Regions from separate parts of the Dehalobacter sp. TeCB1 genome, predicted to be linked through region 2. Evidence: predicted binding sites of a transcription regulator. Region 2 holds the regulator's gene; the other holds the start of a gene.
The links. Region 2 encodes HrcA, which represses chaperone genes, less so after heat shock. Its sites were predicted from a motif close to TGTTAGCACTCNNNNNNNNNGAGTGCTAACA; they were not measured.

Region 1: a site for HrcA is predicted at 9,267-9,297, ahead of groES (co-chaperone GroES). Genes of this name have one in related genera too.

What each region holds. Positions count from the first base shown of each region.
Region 1 is NZ_MCHF01000005.1:28,166-39,527, reverse strand. Features, by position in the region: gene fdhF (formate dehydrogenase subunit alpha) at 1-296, shown strand, start outside; gene A7D23_RS01185 (NYN domain-containing protein) at 541-1,377, shown strand; gene A7D23_RS01180 (hypothetical protein) at 1,440-2,525, shown strand; gene A7D23_RS01175 (hypothetical protein) at 2,762-2,983, shown strand; gene A7D23_RS01170 (hypothetical protein) at 3,139-3,336, opposite strand; gene A7D23_RS01165 (winged helix DNA-binding protein) at 3,557-4,015, shown strand; gene A7D23_RS01160 (DegV family protein) at 4,052-4,891, shown strand; gene A7D23_RS01155 (metalloregulator ArsR/SmtB family transcription factor) at 5,073-5,363, shown strand; gene A7D23_RS01150 (CoA-disulfide reductase) at 5,452-7,911, shown strand; gene A7D23_RS01145 (molybdenum cofactor guanylyltransferase) at 8,119-8,730, shown strand; gene A7D23_RS01140 (P-II family nitrogen regulator) at 8,749-9,084, shown strand; gene groES (co-chaperone GroES) at 9,347-9,631, shown strand; gene groL (chaperonin GroEL) at 9,705-11,339, shown strand.
Region 2 is NZ_MCHF01000036.1:2,708-14,069, forward strand. Features, by position in the region: gene mtaB (tRNA (N(6)-L-threonylcarbamoyladenosine(37)-C(2))-methylthiotransferase MtaB) at 1-309, opposite strand, end outside; gene A7D23_RS09780 (RsmE family RNA methyltransferase) at 428-1,165, opposite strand; gene prmA (50S ribosomal protein L11 methyltransferase) at 1,188-2,114, opposite strand; gene dnaJ (molecular chaperone DnaJ) at 2,159-3,301, opposite strand; gene dnaK (molecular chaperone DnaK) at 3,617-5,476, opposite strand; gene grpE (nucleotide exchange factor GrpE) at 5,568-6,143, opposite strand; gene hrcA (heat-inducible transcriptional repressor HrcA) at 6,165-7,214, opposite strand; gene hemW (radical SAM family heme chaperone HemW) at 7,373-8,710, opposite strand; gene lepA (translation elongation factor 4) at 8,846-10,651, opposite strand; gene murJ (murein biosynthesis integral membrane protein MurJ) at 10,775-11,362, opposite strand, start outside.

The DNA of each region.
Region 1 (11,362 bases), on a different contig from region 2:
ACATCTCGACGCGCTATTCAGACGTGTTAAGTGCTTATTCGGCAGAAGAATTCGCCGAGGTCAACCCTGAAGATGCCAGGAACCTAAATGTCTGTGACGGTGAGAAGGTCAGGGTCTCCTCACGCCGGGGTGAAGTGGATACAAAGGTCAGGGTAACGGACAAAGTTCCGCCCGGAATGATCTTCATGACGTTCCACTATGTGGACTCCCCGGTCAACGTTCTGACGAACGCAGCTTGCGATAAGGTCTCGGGTACGTACGAATACAAGGTGTGTGCAGTTAGAATTTCGAAGTAAAACAATACGGGCAGTTGCTAATTATTGTATCATCAAGGTAAATTTAAAGAATATGCTTGAAAGGCAAAAAATACAAAAATTTGTCACCGACTAAAAAAGTCTTCCTTCAGAGTTTAAATCTGAGGGAAGACTTTATTTTTTCTAGAAAGAAAATCATAGACTTTTGATAAACATAAGCCTGTCACTCCTTGTCCGAGGCAGACATATATTGATAGAGGAACAATGAGCAAAAGGGGTATCTTCATTGAAGGCAATAGCATTTGTTGATTACGAAAATATCTGGGAAGGCCTTCACGAATACGGCTACAGGCTGATGCCCGAGGAGTTTATTCAGCTCCTGGAGGACTATGCGGATCATATTGGAGTGGATCTAAAAGCCGTCTATTTGTATGCGAATTTTGACAAGGAAGAATTCTGGAGGACCCAAACTGCCTTTGAAAAGAAAAACATCTTCACGCGTCATGTCTATGGGAAAAATAACTATGTGAACACCGAAATCCGTGCAAATGCGGCGGATACGGAACTGATGCTGGAGGTTCAGGAAATTCTGGTGACCAGACCGAAATCTGCAGAACTATTTCTTTTATTTACAAGTGATGGCGATTTCCTGCCTATTATCCGAAGAATCCGTGCCTGGGGGAAAGAAGTCCGAATCATCGGTGTTAAAGACAAAATCAATCACTTGCTGATTCCTTACTGTGAAAGTCTGGATGTTTTCTTTAATCTTCTCAATAAGGATTCTGCCAAGTATATGCCGGTTGATGATTTTCCGATAGGAATCGAATTAATTGCTGAGATGCAGATGAGACTGCCCTATGTTGCTTCCACCAGGGCTCGGTCGTATTTAAGTACCAAGCTAGGAAGAACGGCCTCTGAAGTCAAAGATTTTATCCAGTACCTTTTGACGGAGAACTGCCTGATAGAAAAAGAATTCCGTGATCCAAACCTTGTCATCAAAAAGACCAAGATCTATTTGTTAAACCTGGTCAACCCATTGATCACAGAAATCCTGGGCAGTAATCTGACAGAACAGCTTGCAGCCCGTTATGCAAGATTGAGTTCAGAGATTGTTGAGAAGTAACGGAAGCCTGTCACCGATTGTCCTTTTTTCTCATAGGATATGGAAAAAAGGAAAGGTGTCCAATGAACGATCAGCTGCAAGAAATGTTGGCAATGCCCGGAGTCATAGGCTTTGGTAACGGGATTAAAGAAACCAATGGTCATCCGACGGGAACGGAAGCATTACTTGTTTTTGTCGAGAAAAAGATTCCCCGCTCGGAACTCAGGGACAATGAATGTGTACCAAATTTGATTAACAATATACTCACCGATGTCATCGAAATTGGGGAAATTTTTGCTCACAATGAAGCCAGTGGCAGGCGCGCAGCAGCACAAGGGTTCATTGTTTTCCTTCGAAACCTCGTGGGGAATCCCGCGAAAAATTTCCCCAAAACCCTGCACAAAAACCTGACCTCCAATTTTAATGCAAGAGCTACAACCAAAGAAAGAATAAATGCTGGTGACTTCCTGAGCCTCTGGAGATGGCTAATTAAAGAACGGGGAGGTTCTTCGGCGGTCAGCAGGACTTCTTTGATCAGACCTGCAGTCCCGGGTGTCAGTATTGGTCATTATCAGGGAAGAGCCGGAACCTTTGGAGCGTTAGTCTATGATCAAAAAAGCAGCCAGCCCCTGATCTTATCCAATAATCATGTCTTGGCGAACACATCGATGATGAGCAATGCCCGGGCCTCAATCAACGATCTAATTACTCAACCGGCAGGAATAGATGGTTCAAATGAGGCTATCGGTTATCTTGCAAGGTATGCGGCATTAAATGTTTACCCTAATCCGAATTGCGTGGACTGCGCTGTGGCCAAACCGGTAAGTGCCGCCGCTGTGAGTCCGGAAATATTGGAGATCGGTAAAGTTACGGGTGTGACTGAGGCCGCATCCGGCATGACGGTAAAAAAATCAGGGAGAACTACAGGACTAACGATTGGCAAAATCAGAGCAATTAATTCAACAGTAAAAGTCAATTATGGAGAAGGTAGAATTCTGTTATTTGAAAAACAGATCATTGCTTCCAAAATGTCTGAACCGGGCGACAGTGGATCCTTGGTTGTGGATCACAGAAACAGGGCTGTAGGTCTGCTATTTGCCGGCTCAAATCAAAGTACAATTATTAATCCGATTAATCAGGTTCTCGAAACACTTCAAGTAAAGTTCTAGCGCAGTTATTCAAACTCTGGTTTTGTACCTGACGTACATACCAGAGTTTTTTGACTGCCGCGAATGAACCGGCATTTATTGAATTGCTCGCAAATCCGGCGCTTTTTGAAATGGACTTTCTTTGGCATGGTTTGTGTATATTAAAAGAGGAGGGTTCCTGGCAAGGAATCCTCCGTAAGACCAGACGTTGCTGTTTGTGTTCCCTATTCCGAAACTGCGCTTATCTGAGGGCTAAAATGATCAATGCAATAAGCAAGATGACAAAGGCGATGATTAATACCGGAGAAAAGATAAAAAAGTTAATAATAAGGAATAAACTTGCTAAAACAACTCCGGCTATCAATCCCGGGATAAAACCAATAACAGGCGGTGGGGGGACTGGCGGAATCGGTGGAACAGGTGGATGTGGCGGAACAGGCGGAATAGGGGGCAAAGGTGGTCCAGGGGGGAAAGGGTAACGATTACAGCAACAGCCGCCCAACCGTTGATCAAAAAGCAATGACATTGAAATTCCTCCTCTTAAGATGAAGATAGGGCCCAGAGGGCTTTAATAAGATAAGAGGAACATGGGCTGCCCCAAAAATATTTGGACAGCCGCAAACTGCATATCCCTTTAGAAACTCAAACGGAAAATGACGACTCCGAGAAGCAGCAAGATCAGACCGGCCAGAATCGCGATTGGGTTAACGATTGAAGGCCAGGCAACTAAAAATAACCCCAGACCAGCGGCAGCAATTGCACCAATCAATCTGAGGACAGGGAAAGACTCTGACGAATCTACTTCCTGCGTACGGATAACCTGTTGAAGCATTGTATGGTCCCCTTTCTTCTTGTGTCACAGCATCGACTTGTCTTTTTATATTATTCGGCTTGTCTGAGGTATGTTCATAATCCAAGGGGTTTTATGGTATTTTTTAAAAATTATTTCTAAAAAATATATTTCGAATTGACAAAAACATTGGCCTGACATATAGTAAAACTAATTTAGTTTGAGCGTCAAAACAAAGAAGTATGATGGTAAGTGGTGCTTTATGAATAATCTTTATGGGACTTTAAATGAACTCCTGGTAAAACTATTCAACGACATTCTCCAAATCGAAGAACTGTCCCTTAAGGAGAATGAATTTAGCGACCTCTCTATTACAGAAATACATGTAATTGAAGCAATTGGCCTCACAAAGCGCAACATGTCTTCTGTAGCCAGAGACTTGGATATTACGATCGGGACTCTTACCTTTTCGGTTAACAACCTTGTGCAGAAAGGCTATGTGAACCGGATCAGAAGTGATGATGACCGACGGATTGTGCTAGTTTCTCTTACCGACAAAGGTGTACAGGCTTATAAGCATCACGCCGGGTTTCATGATGAAATGATCCAAACAACCATTTCCCGACTTTCGGATGAGGAAATGGAAGTACTTGTCTCGGCTCTCGAAAATATTAACGGGTATTTTAAGGTCAAGTACAATTTGAAAAAAAGAGAAAAATAACAGAGCAAGCTGCACAGACACGGGAGGTTGGAAAGAATGTCAGTTAGAATTATTACGGACAGTACAAGTGATCTCCCCGGCTATTTGATAGAGAAATATAACATTATTGTCGTGTCGTTGAAAGTCCTGTTTGGGGAAGAGGAATATAGAGACGGCGTTGATATTACCAACGAAGAGTTTTATGCCAAAATGGCAAGACATAAAGAACTACCGACGACAGCCCAGGTGAATCCGGGTGAGTTTGTCGAGGAATTTACCAAACATGTAGACCAAGGCGATGAAATCATCGGTATTTTTATTTCTTCCAAGCTGAGCGGAACGTATAATTCCGCTGTAATGGCCAGGGAGATCATAAATAAGGGCAGAATCTATGTAATCGACTCTAATAGCGCTACTTTCGGACTTGGACTATTGGTCGTTGAGGCAGCCGAGATGGCTGCTGCAGGTAAAAGTGCGGAGGATATTGTTCAAACAATTGAGATTCTGAAAGATCAGGTTCAATTCTATGGCGTTATTGACAATCTAGAGAATCTGAAAAAAGGCGGAAGACTATCAGCGACCAGTGCATTTGCCGGCAGTATCCTGGGTATAAAGCCAATTATTTCTATCAAAGACGGAGCGGTCATTGTCGTAGGAAAAGCCAGAGGAAGAAAGAAAGCCTTCTTTTGGATTCTGGAGAACCTAAAAAACAACCATGTGGATTTAAATAATAAGAGAATTTGTATTGCGCAGGCTGCAGCACCTGAGAGTCTGGAGGAATTTAGACAGATCATTCTCAAAGAATATGTGCCAAAAGAAATTGTGGTATTTTCGCTGGGCCCTGTGATTGGAACTCACGCTGGCGCAGGCTGCATAGGAATAAGCTGTTTCGGATAGGGAAGCAGACCCGTTTATGATGATTCGCCCCGCATCTTCAGTAGGAGGTGCGGTTTTTTAGCATCACAAAAATAGAATTTACGGATAGAGGAAAGAAAAGAATGAATAACGGTAATGATAGAATTGACAAATATATTTATATATCTTAATATTCAAATATAAGAATATGGAGGGGATTTGCTTGTTGACTTATAAGGATAATCTGGTTTATTTCGAAGAAAAGGCGGATATATTAAAAGTACTTTCCCACCCTGTCCGGCTTTGCATTGTCAAAGGCCTGATGGAAAATGGGGAAAACAATGTAATGAGCATGCAGAATTGTCTGAGTATTCCGCAGTCGACAATTTCTCAGCACCTATCTGCGTTGAGAAATAAGGGGATCATAAGGGGTAGACGCGAAGGACTCGAGGTTTTTTACTCGGTTCAGAATCCGCTAGTGAAAAAGCTGATCCATCTGATGTTTTTCGAATGATGCTAAATATTTGAATTTGAATATTAAGCCAATTAAACTAAAAAATAAATTATTGAAAATAATATAGGGTCGAGGAGGTCGTTATCTAATGCGTAAAAAAATTGTGATTGTCGGTGGGGTGGCTGGAGGAGCAACCACTGCTGCAAGATTAAGAAGACTCGATGAAAAATCGGAAATTGTTATATTCGAAAGAGGGGAACATATTTCTTTTGCGAATTGCGGACTGCCCTATTTTATTGGAGGCGTGATTAAAGGACGGGATAAACTTCTTGTCCAGACCGTTAAAGGAATGACAAACAGATTCAATCTGGACATCCGGACAAAATCAGAAGTAATCGCGATTAATCGGCAGGATAAAAAGATCCAGGTAAAAAACCTCGACACGGGTGTCGTCTATGAGGAAAGCTATGATATTCTAATTCTTTCGCCCGGAGCGAGTCCTATCGTTCCGGGGATTGAGGGCAGCACCGGAAACCCGAGGGTATTCTCGCTTCGAACAATTCCCGATGCCGAAGCCATTGACAGTTATATTGATCAAAATCAGGCCAAAACAGCGGTCGTTGTAGGCGGCGGATTTATCGGCCTGGAAATGGCCGAAAACCTGAAAGAACGTAACCTTGATGTCTATCTGGTTGAAGCTACCGATCAGGTACAGCCCTCACTGGATTATGAAATAGCGAGTCTTCTGCACACCCATCTCCGCGAAAAAGGTGTCAGGATGATTCTTAAGGACAGTGTCGTGAAGCTTGAAGGATCAAAGGTCTATCTTCAGAGCAGCCAGGAGATTGAAGCAGATATGATCGTGATGGCTATCGGCGTTCGTCCGGAAAACATGCTCGCTGTTCAGGCCGGCCTGGAGACCGGCGAAAGAGGAGCTATCCGGGTCAATGGATATCTGCAGACCAGTGATGAAAACATCTATGCAATCGGTGATGCGATTGAAGTAAAAAACTATGTCACAGGACTTCCGACAAACATACCTCTGGCCTGGCCGGCAAACAGACAGGGCAGGCTTCTGGCCGACAATTTGTATGGCAACCGTAAGCCTTACCGGGGGACTCTAGGAACTTCTGTTGCCAAAGTATTTGATTTGACGGCCGCTTCCACGGGCATCAATGAAAAAACAGCAGCTAAAATGGGAATACCGTATAGGGTCATTCATATTCACCCCAATTCCCATGCCGGATACTATCCAGGTTCGACAGTGCTCGATATGAAGATGGTCTTTACTGAAGACGGCAAAATACTTGGTGCGCAGGCCGTCGGGCGCAAGGGTGCAGAAAAGAGAATTGATGTAATTGCAACGGCTATCAAAGGCAATTTAACGGTTTATGACCTTCAGGATCTGGAATTGGCCTATGCACCGCCTTATTCCTCAGGGAAAGACCCGGTCAATATGATTGGGTATGCCGCGGCCAATTTGCTGGATCATATGGTCAAGACTGTTCAATACCATGAAATCGACGATATTGTCGCTGCTGGAAACATTTTGGTTGACGTCAGGCAACCTGAAGAAGTAGAACTGGGCAAGATCAACGGGTCAATCAATATCCCGCTTCCGGAGCTCAGAAAGAGGCTTGGGGAGTTGCCGAAAGATAAGCCGGTTTACCTGACGTGCCAGATTGGCCTTAGGGGATATATTGCGGCTAGGATCCTTCAACAGCATGGTTATGACCCGATCAACCTTGACGGAGGTTTCCGGACGTATACCAGTGTTTACTGGGCGGTTGAAAAGAAGGATAAAGGAGCGGTAAAAGTTGATGATACCGGAAAAGCTTTTACCGAATCCCCGGAGGCCAAAATCGCAGCGGATAAAGTGATCGACTGTTGTGGTCTACAGTGTCCTGGACCGATCAAACAGGTATTTGAAAATATGAAACTCCTAGAAGGAGGCCAGGTCCTGGAAATCTTGGTTACGGATCCCGGCTTTGCGAGGGATATTGAGGCCTGGTGCAGCAAGACCGGCAATACGCTGCTTAAAACAGAATTAAACGGGGATTATCTGAAAGCCTATCTGCGCAAAGGAAGCGTGAAGCCCGCCGACCAGCCGCAGGTAAACGTTGTGGTGGAGGAAAAACCCAAGAGCGCGACGCTGATTGTATTCGAGCAGAATATGGATAAAGCCTTGGCCTCATTTATCATTGCAACCGGTGCGGCATCCATGGGTAAAGAAGTGACGATGTTTTTCACATTTTGGGGGCTGAATATTCTTAAGAAACATGACGCGCCTAAGGTAAGCAAGGATTCCCTGGAGAAAGCCTTTGGCATCATGATGCCCCGCGGACCAAGAAAACTGCCTATCTCCAATATGAATATGGGTGGTATGGGTGCGAGAATGATCAAGTATGTCATGAAAAAGAAAAATGTTGATAGTTTAGAAGAACTGCTGCACAATGCGATGAAAATGGGTATTAAGATCGTAGCCTGCTCCATGTCGATGGATGTGATGGGCATCAAGAAGGAAGAACTGATCGATGGCGTAGAAATCGGCGGTGTTGCCACAATGCTTGCCAAGTCTGAGGAATCAAACTTGAATCTATTTTTCTAAGACATAAAATAGTTAATTTTTAAGATCTTCCAGCTTTATTGAGGAAAATAATTTATGTAATTTCCACTGAAAATATGGTAGATTATTAAGTACAGACTTAGTACCTGATATACCATTATAATTATTTTAGGGTTTACAAGTATTAGAAGGTATTTCGCAGGGCACGTCTAAATAGTAACGTCTGAATATGTTTGAAGGTAGATGGGCGTGGAAAAGAAAAAGCTGGAGATCACAGGAGTGCTATTTGCCGGAGGAGAAAGCAAAAGAATGGGCCAGAACAAGGCATTCCTTGAGATAGGCGGAAAACCGCTTCTGGAAAGAAATCTGGAAGTGCTGGACAGTATCTGTAGTGAAGTCCTTATCAGCTGCAGGGAGCCTGAACAATATTCTGGATACGGTTATCAGGCGGTTGCCGACCAAATCAAAGGTAAAGGGCCGATGGGCGGGCTGTATTCCGTCCTTCCGGTGGCTAAGTATGACTATGTCTTCGTGGCTGCCTGTGATATGCCGTTCTTAAACAGTGAAGCCATTGCCTATATTTATGAACGGATTGAGGATTATAAGTTGGTTCTCCCGTATGTTCGGGACAGACTACATCCGCTGCACGCCTTTTACCACAAAAAAGTGCTTAAAGTTGTCGAGAAACGGATTAAAGAGGACAAACTGCGTCTATTTGATATTGCTGATGAATGCAGGCATAAGATCGTGAATATTTCTGAGGAGATGGAAGGCAGCATGCTGAAGGAAATGATCGAGGAAAGTTTCCTGAATGTCAATACGCCTCAGGAGTGGGAACTCATTTTACAAAAAATCCAATAATGCTTTGGGGAGGCTGGAATGAAAAAGATTGAGGCAGTAATTCGCAGCAATAAACTTGACCAAGTGGAAAAGGCGCTTAGTAATTTGGGAATCAGCGGGATTACCGTATCTCAGGTACTTGGCTGGGGAAGGCAGAAAGGGAATATCACCGAGGTTTACCGCGGAACGGAAGTATCCGTCCGGCTGCTGCCCAAAGTCAAACTCGAAATCATTGTCAATGATTCGGAAAGTGAAAGCGTTCAGGAAACCATCAGGGAGAATGCCCTAACCGGTAAATTTGGCGACGGCGTCATCTGGGTGACCGCTGTTGAGGACTTTCGCCGGATCCGTACCGGAGAAAATTTTCTTGATTAAAATCTGCTAACAGTAATGAATAAATAAGGAAAATTACGGTTATTCTATATAACGTATTTATTAAGCGTTATAGCAATTTAAAGATTGATGAAGAAAATAAGTGATAATCAATTCTAATCGTCCGTAGTTATGCGTGGATGGGGTTGCAATACTACCAGACGTTGCATATTATTATACCTAGGTATTAGCACTCATCTTGATTGAGTGCTAACAATAAAGCGAAATATAAAAATATAAAGGTTTCAAGGAGGGAAATTATTTTATGAAACTCAAACCGTTGGCTGACAGGGTAATTATTAAAGCGGTCCCGTCTGAGGAAAGAACTAAGAGCGGGATCATTATGCCCGACACCGCAAAAGAAAAGCCTCAGGAAGGCGAAGTGATTGCCGTAGGTCCTGGAAAAGTTGAAAAAGGGGAAAGAATCCCAATGGAAGTTAACGTCGGCGACCGCGTGATTTATTCTAAATATGCCGGCACAGAAGTTAAATATGACGGAAACGAATATTTGATTTTAAGAGAAGCCGATATTCAGGCAGTCATTGGTTAAGTAACAGCCCAGTATTACTTATCAGATAACATTCCAAAGTATTTTTTGATAGAATTAAAGGAGGAACATTTAGGTGGCTAAACAAATCATTTTTAACGAAGATGCCCGCCATGCCATGGAGCGTGGTGTCAATAAGCTTGCGGAAGCTGTCCGCGTTACATTGGGACCCAAAGGCCGCAATGTTGTTTTGGATAAAAAATTTGGTTCCCCGCTAATCACCAATGATGGTGTGACGATCGCCAGAGATATTGATCTGGAAGACCCGTTTGAAAATATGGGAGCACAGCTTGTAAAAGAAGTTGCTACCAAGACAAACGATGTAGCCGGTGACGGCACGACCACAGCGACCGTTCTGGCTCAGGCCATTATTCGTGAAGGTCTGAAGAACGTTGCTGCCGGCGCTAATCCGATGGAAATCAAACGCGGTATTGAAAAAGCTGTAGAAGCGATTGTTGCTGACGTTAAAGCAAATGCCAAGACTGTAGAAAGCAAAGAAGCCATAGCTCAGGTTGCTTCGATTTCCGCTTCTGATACAACGATCGGCAGTCTGATTGCCGAGGCTATGGAAAAGGTCGGCAAAGACGGTGTTATCACTGTTGAAGAAGCCAAAGGCATGACCACTGAACTGGAAGTTGTTGAAGGAATGCAGTTTGACCGTGGGTATGTTTCCGCCTATATGATCACCGATACCGATAAAATGGAAGCTATCTTAAACGATCCATTCATTCTGATCACCGACAAGAAGATCAGTGCGATTGCAGATATCCTTCCTGTTCTGGAAAAAGTAGTTCAGGCTGGCAGACCGCTCCTGATCATCGCTGAAGATCTGGAAGGCGAAGCTATGGCTACCCTGATTGTCAATAAACTCCGCGGAACCTTTACGGCCGTAGGCGTTAAGGCTCCCGGTTTTGGAGACCGCCGCAAAGCGATGCTCGAAGACATTGCTGTTCTGACCGGCGGACAGGTCATCACTGAAGACCTCGGCCTCAAACTGGAAAATACTTCGCTGGATATGCTCGGACGCTGCCGACAGGTCAAAATAACCAAGGAAGAAACGACCATCGTTGATGGCAACGGCGACCAACAGGCTATCAGTGCCCGTGTTGAATCCATCAAGAAAATGATTGAAGAAACAACCTCCGACTATGACAAAGAAAAACTCCAGGAACGTCTGGCTAAACTGGCCGGCGGCGTTGCCGTCATCCAGGTTGGAGCAGCTACCGAAACTGAAATGAAAGAAAAGAAACTGCGCATTGAGGACGCTCTGGCAGCTACTCGCGCCGCAGTCGAAGAAGGCATTGTTGCCGGTGGCGGCACAACTTATCTTGATGCAATTGCTGCACTTGATAACGTTGACGTATCCGGCGATCAGAAAACCGGAGTGGCTATTATCCGTAAAGCACTGGAAGAGCCTGTCAGACAGATTGCTAATAATGCTGGTCTCGAAGGTTCCGTCGTTGTGGAAAAAGTCCGCAACAGCTCTAGAGGCGTAGGCTTCAACGCGATGACTGAAGTTTATGAGGATATGATTGCAGCCGGTATCGTTGACCCGGCGAAAGTAACCCGTTCGGCTCTGCAGCACGCAGCTTCGATCTCCGCTATGCTCTTAACCACAGAGTGCCTCGTTTGCGACCTGCCTGAGAAAGAAAATCCAGCAGCTGCCATGGGCGGCATGGGTGGCATGGGCGGAATGGGCGGCATGATGTAGGAAAAGACCAAACCCATTGATAT
Region 2 (11,362 bases):
CTCATCAGGACTTAGCTGGGCATAGCAGCCCATGACAGCGATGATCGCCCCCGGATGATCCTTGACCATCTTACGGATGAGCTTGCGGGATTTCATGCTCCCTGTACCGGTTACGGTGCAGGTATTAATAATGATCACGTCGGCAGAATCAGCCTCCTGGACGGTCTTATAACCTTCACCGGCCAGCAGCTGAGAAAGTGCTTCGCTTTCAGTCTGGTTGACCTTGCAGCCAAGCGTCAGAAAACTTACCTTCAAGCCTTCTGCGTTTTTCATGTTTTCGGTTATCATCTGCTTATCTTCTTTATTCATACGCTTGGCTTCTTTTCCTCTTAACAAATACAACATCCATCAAATAACTGCCCAAATAGAAAATATAAAAATTCTTCTGGCTTATGAACTAACATAAATGACCATATGATCAAAGCATCTATCCAAGATCGCCGAAGTAAGCGAGAGCCATTACAAGGGCTGCCAGAGCTGCCGTCTCTGTCCGCAGAATACGTGGTCCCAAAGAGACACTCCTGGCCTGGAGTTTTTCCTCGGCCCAGGCCACCTCTTCCGGCGCAAAGCCCCCTTCGGCCCCGATAAGCACGGCAATCGGGTATCTGGGTTCATATCCCTGAAGCACTTCCTTTAAGGAGTGCGTCTTTTCATCTTCATAAGGAATCAGCCACTGCGTCTCTGCCGGCAGCAGTCCCTTCAGTTGCGTCCAATCGGCTACTTCCATAATTTCCGGTTCGATAACCCGGTGAGATTGTTTCACAGCCTCAGCCGCGATTCTTTGCCAACGGACCACCCTGTCCCGTGCTTTAGCTCCTTCCAGTTGCAGGACAGACCGTTTCGTCCTTAAAGGGATAAGTCCGGCCATTCCGAGCTCAGTCCCTTTTTGGATGACCCACTCCATCTTTTCTCCCTTGGCCAGTCCCATGACAAGGTATACCCTTGCCTTTGCTTCCACGTCAGGGAATTCCTCTTCAACAATTCTGCAGCAGGCTGAGTCCCTGGCTAGTTCTTCAATGACCCCGACCCACTGACCGCCGGAATTATCAAAGCCCATGACTTTAGCGCCGCATTCAAGCCGCACCACATGAGTCAGGTGATGAAGTTCTTCTCCGGTTATGTTAAAAGTGTCCTTTTCGCGGGACGAGATTTTAAAACGGTGCATAGGATTCCCTCTCTCGATACACTCAAGTAAACGTAGCTTTCAGCAGTACCCAGCCTGCATCTTCAAGCCTTCCAATACAGTGGAGGCCTGCCGCATTCATTTTTTCCAGAACATTGTTTTCCCGGGTATCAATGATGCCGGAAGCAAGAAGGATACCCTCCGGTTTCATCAGCTGAGGCAGGGAAGGCAGGAGTTCAATGATTATATCCGCGATGATATTAGCGATGACGACATCAGCTTTCCCCGTAAAGACCTCACCGAGGTTTCCCGTTTTAACCTTAATTTTATCTTCCATGTGATTCAGCGCTGCATTTTGCCGCGCAATCCGCACAGCCAGGGAGTCAATGTCTCCGGCCTGGACGTTTGCCCCGAGCTTGGCGGCCGCCACAGCCAGGATCCCGGAGCCGGTGCCAATATCAAAGACGTCCGAACCTTCCTGAATATAGTCTTCCAGCGCCTCCAGGCAGAGAGCGGTTGTCGGATGGGTACCCGTCCCAAAAGCCATCCCGGGATCAATCTCAATGATGACCACCTGATCCTGCGTGTCCGCCTGTTCCCAGGTCGGTTTGATCAGGAAGCGTTTGCCGATTCGGACTGGTTTAAAGTATTGCTTCCATTCATTCTCCCAGTCTTCTTCCTTCACCATCACGGAATTCGTCTCCACCATCCAGTCCGGAAATAATTCCTTGAAAAGCAGAAGTTCTTCCCGTAAGGAGGCGATCCTGGGACTTAAGCTTTCATCCTCCGGGAAATAACCCTTGACCACACACTTTCCTGTTACTTCTAAATCCGCATAGATGTGATAATCCCAGATCCCGGATTCAACATACCCTTTAATCAGCTCAGGCGATTCGACAACCACACCCTTGCTGCCTATCCGATAAAAAAGATCGGTAACAGCCTCCTCTCCCTCAGATGATACTGTTACCGCTATCTCAGTCCAATTCATTGCAAACTCCCTTTTCTCAGATCTTATTCACCGTTAAACTGCAATTAACCGATAGCATCCCGGACATTATCCTTCACCTTGTCCCAAAGCGATTTTTTTCCAAGCTGCTGACCTTCGGTCGTTATTTTTCCAAATTCGCTGAGCAGCTCTTTCTGACGTTCCGTGAGTTTGGTAGGCGTTGCTACAATCACCCTGACATGCTGGTCACCGCACCCGCTGCCCCTCCGGTAAGGAACACCCATTCCTTTGACTCTGAAGACTTTCGATGTCTGGGTTCCTTCGGGTATCTTTATTTTGACATCTCCGTGAAGGGTAGGCACGTCGATTTCATCACCCAGGGCGGCCTGAACAAAAGTGATCGGAATTTCAACGTAGATATCATTGCCGTTTCTCTGGAAGAATTCATCCTTCTTAACGAGCAGAACAACATATAGGTCTCCGGACGGTCCTCCTCTTTCTCCAGCCTCGCCATAACCGCTGTAACGCAGACTTAATCCATCCTCAGTGCCTGCCGGGATATTGACTTCGATCTTTTTAACTTCTTTCACTTTACCCTTGCCGTTGCATTTGCTGCACGGAGAGCTGATCATTGTCCCTTTTCCGCCACAAGCAACACAAGTCTTGGTCGTAGCGATCTGCCCAAACGGTGTACGCTGAGTTGCCCTGATTTGCCCAGTACCGCCGCATTGTGAACATGTGGTCGGATTCGTGCCGGGAGCCGCGCCGCTTCCTCCGCACTCGGTACAGTATACTGAGACCGGAACTTCGATCTGCTTCTTCATGCCAAAGGCAGCTTCATGCAGCGTGATGGACAGATCATATCTCAAATCGGCGCCTTTCACCGGGCCTTTTCTTCTGGAACCTCCGCCCATACCACCGCCGAAAAACATTTCAAAAACATCTCCAAGGCCGAAATCAGCAAAATCAGAGAAATCGCCAAATCCTCCAAAGCCCTGTCCGTTAAAGTCCACCCCGGAGTGGCCATATTGGTCATATTTTGCTTTCTTATCCGGATCGCTCAATACCGCATAAGCCTCGGTAGCTTCCTTAAAGCGTTCTTCCGCTTGCTTATCTCCCGGTTTGACATCGGGATGGTTTTCCTTTGCTATCTTCCTGTAAGCTTTTTTAATTTCATCCACGCTGGAAGATTTGCTGACACCCAGAACTTCATAGTAGTCGCGTTTCATAATTTAAGCCGAAACTCCTCCCTAAATATCAATACAAGACCGCATAAGACATAAATAAGACCTGCATTCCTCCGAATGCCGAAGCAGGTCCAAAGATACTACTGCACCCTTAGACCCTTTTGATTACCTATAGACTCTTTCTAATGTATCATTATACTACCATTATCATTAATATGTTAAGATTTAAGGCGCGTTGTACCGGTATTTAGCTTTGAGGCTAAATACCGGTACTTTTTGTGTTTCAACATCGTTATTATCTGCAGACTCTTCATGATTAATCGATTAAACAAATGATCTGATTAATACTGATTCTGTTTATTTATCCTTGTCCACTTCGGTATATTCAGCATCGACAACATTGTCATCTTCCTTGCCGGCTCCGGTATCCTGCTGTCCTGGATTTGGTCCTGCGTCAGGTCCCTGCGAACCTGCACCGGGTGCTCCCTGCTGTTGATACATTTTTTCCACAAACGGATAGAGGATTTTGGTCAGCGCTTCCGATTTTGCATTAATTTCCTGGACATTATCGCTGCCGGCCGTGGCTCTGAGTTCTTCAGCAGCCTTCTTGACCGCATCCCGCTCGGTGTCGTCGCCTTTGCCTTCAAAGTCCTTCAGGGTCTTTTCAGCCTGGTATGCCAGTGAATCTGCTTGATTTCTGGCATCAATCAGTTCTCTGGCCTGTTTGTCTTTCTCAGCATTGGCCTCGGCATCCTGACGCATCTTTTCAATTTCGTCTTTGCTTAAGCCGGTTGAAGCCGTGATGGTTACTTTCTGTTCGTTACCGGTTGCCATATCTTTCGCCGAAACGTGTACAATACCGTTTACGTCAATATCAAATTTGACTTCGATCTGCGGCACACCTCTTGGGGCAGGCGGAATTCCGGTAAGCTGGAAGCGGCCGAGTGTCTTATTGTAAGCAGCCATCTCGCGCTCACCCTGAAGCACATGGATATCTACCGAAGTCTGGCTGTCGGCTGCAGTCGAGAAGACTTGAGATTTGGTGGTCGGAATGGTCGTGTTCCGGTCAATGATCCTGGTGAATACACCGCCCAGGGTCTCAATCCCGAGGGAAAGCGGGGCAACGTCAACCAGAACAATATCTTTCATTTCACCGGCCAGAACCCCGCCCTGGATAGCCGCGCCGAGCGCAACGACTTCATCCGGGTTAACACCTTTATGTGGTTCCTTGCCACTAATTCTCTTAATGGCTTCCTGGACTGCAGGGATTCTGCTAGATCCCCCGACAAGAATCACCTGATCGATTTCGTTGAAGGAAAGTTTGGCATCTTCCATCGCTTGACGGGTAGGTCCCATTGTTTTTTCGATCAAATCTGCTACAAGCTCTTCAAATTTGGCGCGGGTGATATTCATATCCAGATGAAGCGGCCCTTCAGCAGACATTGTGATAAACGGCAGGTTAATATTAGTCTGGGCAACGCCGGAAAGCTCAATTTTGGCTTTTTCAGCAGCTTCCTTCAGACGCTGCAGGGCCATCCGGTCTTTGGCAAGATCAACACCGTTGCTCTTTTTAAATTCGGCAACAATGTAATCCATTAAACGCTGGTCAAAGTCGTCACCGCCGAGAAGGTTGTTCCCATTTGTCGCTTTAACTTCGACCATTCCCTGACTCAGTTCGAGGATCGAGACGTCAAATGTTCCGCCGCCAAGGTCGTAAACGAGTACGGTCTGGTCATGTTCTTTGTCAAGTCCATAAGCCAGTGCTGCTGCAGTAGGTTCGTTGATAATACGCAGAACTTCAAGACCGGCGATCGTGCCGGCATCTTTGGTAGCCTGACGCTGGGCGTCGGTAAAATACGCCGGAACGGTGATGACAGCCTGAGTGACTGAAGACCCCAGATAAGCTTCCGCATCAGCTTTGAGCTTCTGCAGGATCATTGCAGATACTTCCTGCGGTGTATAGGATTTATCCATCAAAGTCACTTTATAGTTAGTGCCCATATGACGCTTAATTGAACTAACCGTGTTGTCCGGATTGGAAACAGCCTGGCGTTTAGCCACCTGACCTACCAGTTTCTCGCCGTTCTTGGAGAAGCCGACGACTGAAGGTGTAATACGTGCTCCTTCAGGATTAGGGATTACAACAGGTTCACCACCTTCAAGTACTGCAACACAAGAGTTGGTGGTTCCTAAGTCAATACCAATTACTTTACCCATTTGATTTCCTCCTTGCAAATTCTCATATCGTATTTTTCGTTTCTTTCAACTCATATACTCTTTGATCAGACTGAGATTTAGCTTAATACTATCAGCCTGAAACTTTGACCCGGCTAGGCCTGATCACTTTATCCTTCAGATAATATCCCTTTTGAAGTTCTTCCAGAATCATATTCTCCGGCTGGTCGGATTCTTCTTTCAGCAGGGCTTCGTGGAGATTCGGATCAAATTCCTGGCCGACGGTTTCAATGATTCTGAGCCCCTCATCTTCCAGAACTTTCACAAACATTCTTTCGATCATTTCCACACCCTGGGATAATGCTTCAAAATCTTTGTTTTTTCGACTGGAAGCAATCGCTCTTTCAAAATTATCCAGGACCGGCAGCAGGGACTGAATGACCCTTTCCGAAGCATATCGGGCAGTGTCTTCTTTTTCCTTCTGAGTTCTTTTGCGGAAATTGTCAAATTCAGCTTTCAGTCTTTGCATCTGGGCATAATAGTCTTCCGCTTTGAACTTATGCTCTTCAATTTCCTCACGCAGGCGCTGCAAATGATCGACAGGATCAATCTCCTCAGTCAGGCATTCTTCATTCTCCTGCCCAATGTTCTGGTTTTCTTTATCTTCCTGAGCGTTTGCAGACGCTTGATTTGTTTTTTCTTTGTTCACGCAGTTGCCTCCCTTCTTGATCTAAGTCCGGGTCCTCCGGTGCCTCTCTGTCAGCAATTCGGTCAAGCTGTTTGTCATATAATCTACAATCGCAATCGCTTTGCCGTAATCCATTCTGGTCGGACCCAAAACTCCCACTGAACCAATCTGTTTCCCGTTAATCTGGTAGGTTGCAGATATGATACTGCAATTTTTAAATACCTGATCAGCATTTTCCGCTCCGATCATGATACTTAATCCCTTTTGGTCATGACTTAGAAGCTCCTTCAGCTTATTGTTCTCCTCAAATACGGAAAAGAGACTTCGAACTTTATTGATATCCCTGAATTCAGGCTGATCAAGCATATTTAATGTCCCGCCAAGGTAGACCCGTTCTTCGGACTCTCCATCCTTATCATCAAACATTCTTTCCAAAATACCCATCATTCCATCAATAATGCGGCGTTTTCTGGAAAGCTCGCTGTATATTTCGTTGATCAGGCCTTTTTTCAAATCCTGTACCCTGGTTCCGCTCATTTTCTGGTTGAAAATATTCGCCAGAATCTGAAGTTCCTCCGGGCTTGTATCCGAACCGATATCGACAATATTATTCTCTACCGAACCATTCTCTTTCACGGTCACCATGATGGCCTTCCCCTGCTCGTAGGGGAGAAAATACAAATTCTTTAGAATACCGTTTCGGCTTTTTGGTCCAAGTACAATACTGGTCAGGTTCGTCACCTGGGAAATAAGCTTTCCGGTGTATTCGATGACTTCCTGCACTTCGCTGAGTCTGCTGGTGATCTCCTGGTTGATATTTTTCTTTTCATCATGGTTCAGGCTCAAAGGGTCCATCAGATAATCGACATAATAGCGATAGCCTGAGTCGGAAGGAATCCTTCCTGCAGATGTATGGGGCTGTTCAATAAGTCCCAACTCTTCGAGATCTGCCATCTCATTGCGGATCGTCGCCGGAGACACCCCCAGCTCAAACTTTTTGGAAACGGTTCTGGAACCGACAGGCTCCGCGGTGGCAATATAATCCTGCACAATCGCTTTTAAAATCTTGTGTTTTCTTTCATCCATTTCCATCAAAGTGCCACCTCCGATTGATTTGTTAGCACTCTACTAAGGTGAGTGCTAATCATCTGAACATAATTTAGCATGATGGTAAAATAATGTCAAGAGGAATAATCATCGAATCGTGTACAATGTAGCTGCAATTCAGCTTAGATCATCGTTAAATTTAGCTACAAAATGAAATCCACCAGAACCGCATTGAGCACGAAAAAGCAGGCAGGGTTAATTTTCAACCTGCCTTCGGCAAGTCGGAAAATATCTCTATCAATATAGTTTTGCAAAATTTGTCCATAAATATCCTGAATTTCCGTTTGAAATTTTGCAGAAAATTCTGCGGTGTCGATTCCATCTGCCGTACGCAGCCCCAGCATCATAAATTCAGAGATCTGCTGCTCTCTGGTCAGTACTTCGGTTGCCGAAGGGTCCAAAGGTCTTTGTCCAGATTCCAATATCCGGGTATAACCGGCAATATCCTCTGGATTCCTGGTTCTAACGTTGTTCAGACATGAGACTGCCCCCGGTCCAAGACCTATATAATCCTGCCCTCGCCAATAAGACCGGTTATGTTTGCATTCAAAACCGGGCCTCGCAAAGTTGGAAACTTCATAGCGGCCATAGCCGCAGCTTTGAAGATAAGAAACCGCCCATTCGTACATATCGGCCTGCAAGTCGTCATCCGGCAGACGATCCAGGCGATTCCGGCTGTTCAAGCCATCCAAGGTTTCCTTGCAGTCCGGACTGCCTGCCTGACTGTATGCATATTCTTTATGCAGCGGGGTATCTTCCTCAAGCGTAAGTGCATAGAGTGAAAGGTGTTCAGGCGACAATGCGATGGCCTGGCGAAGCGTATCCTGCCAATCTCCCATTCTCTGTCCCGGAAGTCCAAAAATCAGGTCAAGGTTCAGGTTATCTATCCCCGATTGTCTGATAAGGGTGACGCTCCTGTGAATATCCTCCACGGTATGGATTCTGTCGATGCTTTTCAGCAGACGGTCATCAAAGCTCTGAGCGCCGAGCGATATCCGGTTGATCCCGTACGTCCGGCAGAGCATCAATTTCTCCCGGTCAAGTGTGCCGGGATTACACTCAATTGTTTTTTCTAGGACCTGACCGGTTCTGGAAGTATGGATACGGGGATCCCTTATCGGATCAGATAGTTCTGTCGAGTCTGTCCGGCTCAGGGCCTTAAAATAATACCGGTAAATCAGATTCAGCAGCCGATCAAGCTGACTGGCATTCAGAACTGTGGGCGTTCCGCCCCCAATAAAAAGAGAAGAAACCCCCTGGGAGGCTTCCTTAGCTCGCAACTCAAGCTCCCGCTCCAGTCCGCGCAAATAGACGAAGACCAAATCGGAGGCCGGGTCTGATAATAACATATGGTCAGCCCCATCTACGCTACCGAATATTTTACTGTCTGCGATAATGGGAGCAGTATAAGGTACCGAATAGAATGCGCAGTAGGAACATTTTTTTACACAAAACGGAACATGAACATATAAAGAAGTCATACGAATCACCTAATACAGCGATTTTTAATATTTACGTTCCCAAGCTGCAGACTAAGTCACCGTAATGGATGTCCAGCGCCAAGCGGAGCACAGCGCAGGAGGTGCTGCCTTGGGTCTAACCCGAGCAAAGTAAAATTAATCGTCCATCTTGAGCACTGCCATGAAAGCGTCCTGGGGTATTTCCACACTGCCGACTTGTTTCATGCGTTTCTTGCCTTCTTTTTGCTTTTCCAGCAGTTTGCGTTTCCGGGAAATGTCACCACCGTAGCATTTGGCCAGAACATCTTTGCGCATAGCCCGGATATTCTCCCTGGCAATGACCTTGGCACCGATCACGGCCTGAACAGGTATCTCAAACATCTGCCGCGGAATCAGGCTGCGCAGCTTTTCAACAAGTTTGCGTCCACGAGAATATGCTTTGTCTTTATGGACAATGAAGGAGAGTGCATCAACAATTTCAGCGTTCAGCATGATATCGAGTTTCACAAGATCCGCTTCCTTGTATCCGATCAGTTCATAGTCCAGAGACGCATACCCTTTGGTCCGGGATTTAAGCTGATCAAAATAATCATATACAATTTCGCTTAACGGAAGCTCATAATAGAGACTTACGCGCGAAGCGGTGATGTAATCCATGTTCAGGAACGTACCCCTTTTCTCCTGGTTCAGTTCCATGATGGTGCCTACGTACTCGGAGGGTACCATAATCGTAGCCTTGACCACAGGCTCTTCAATCGATTCGATCTTTCCTTCAGGCGGCAGAAGCGCAGGGTTATCGATAAAGACCTGTTCCTTGGCTGTGGTATTTACTTTATAAACAACGCTCGGTGCGGTCGTAATAATACTGAGGCCAAATTCCCTCTCGAGTCTCTCCTGGATAATTTCCATGTGCAGGAGACCCAGGAAACCACAGCGAAAACCAAAACCCAGCGCTGCGGACGTTTCATTTTCATACATTAAACTCGCATCATTCAACTGAAGTTTCTCCAGCGCATCCTTCAGCCTGTCAAAGTCGGAAGTTTCAACCGGATAAAGGCCGCAAAAAACCATCGATACCGCTTTGCGGTAGCCCGACAGCGGTTCCGCCGCCGCATGGTCGTTATCCGTCACGGTATCCCCGACCCGGGTATCCCCGACATTCTTGATACTGCCCGCGATATAGCCAACCTGGCCTGCCCTCAGCTCATCGACAATCGTCATTCCTGGGGTAAAAACACCAACTTCGGTGATTTCAAACATTTTTCCGGTGGACATCATCCTGATGTTCGTTCCTTTGGAGACTTTACCGTCAAATAATCGAATATAAGGGATCGCACCTTTGTAGGAATCAAACTTTGAGTCAAAAATCAATGACTTTAAAGGTTCTTCATCATCGCCCTTAGGCGGAGGAATCCTCTGGACAATGGCTTCCAGGATCTCTTCGACCCCAATCCCCACTTTGGCCGATGCGAGGATCGCCTCACTCGCGTCAATCCCAATCACATCTTCAATCTCCTGTTTGACTCTGTCAGGTTCTGCGCTTGGCAGATCTATTTTATTAATAACCGGAATGATCTCCAGGTCATTTTCCAAAGCAAGATAGACGTTGGCAAGAGTCTGCGCCTCAATACCCTGGGCCGCATCGACCACCAACAAAGCCCCTTCGCAGGCAGCCAGACTCCGGGAAACTTCGTAAGAAAAGTCAACATGTCCGGGAGTATCGATCAGATTCAGCTCATAGACCTCTCCGTTTTTTGCCTTGTAGCGCAAACGAACTGCCTGCAATTTGATGGTAATACCACGCTCCCGTTCCAAATCCATGGAGTCGAGAACCTGCTCCTTGAGTTCCCGGGTGGACATGGTTCCGGTATACTCAATCAGCCGATCGGCAAGAGTAGATTTGCCGTGATCGATATGGGCAATGATCGAAAAATTTCTGATTTTAGATGAAGCGTTTGCCATGGATATTCTTCTCTCCCCGAATATAATGCCAGCATATCATTATACCAAACTACCGCCTTGAAAAGCAAGGCGGCTCCGGAATGCCGGGGGGACAGGGGGAGTCCTTTTGCCCCCCAGCCCTCCTTATTTGCGTCGTTTGATCAGCATCTCGATGGCCATTTGGTACTCTTCCATCTTCAGCAGACGGGCAACTATAAAAAACACGAGCATGCCTACGAGTGCTCCGCTGATTAAAACAATCGTCGATCCCATTTTGCCAATTCCGACCCAAAGGGTCAGCAGATTCGCCCAAATCATGACGACAGCTGCCATGGCCAAAGCGGCTGCCAGTGTTTTACTAAACACGGCTGCGATTCTGCGCCCGTCAATTTTGCCGAGTTTGCGGCGCAGTACGATAAACAGCAGGAGCATCTGCATAATGGCTCCGAGGGTTACAGCCAGGGCCAAGCCGCCGCAAGCCAAAGGCCCGACTAAAATGTACATCCAGATTATGCTGGCAGCCATGGCGATAAGACCAAGAATAACCGGAATCCAGGTGTTCTGCATCGCATAAAAAGCACGCGGCAGAATCTGAATAATAGCCTGAGCAGTGATCCCCAGCGAAAAATACAGCAGCGGCACAGCCATGATATCCGTATCCCCTGCACTGAATTCACCATGCTGGAACAGAACCCGAATCAAAGGGAAGCGCAGGACGACCATCCCAATGGA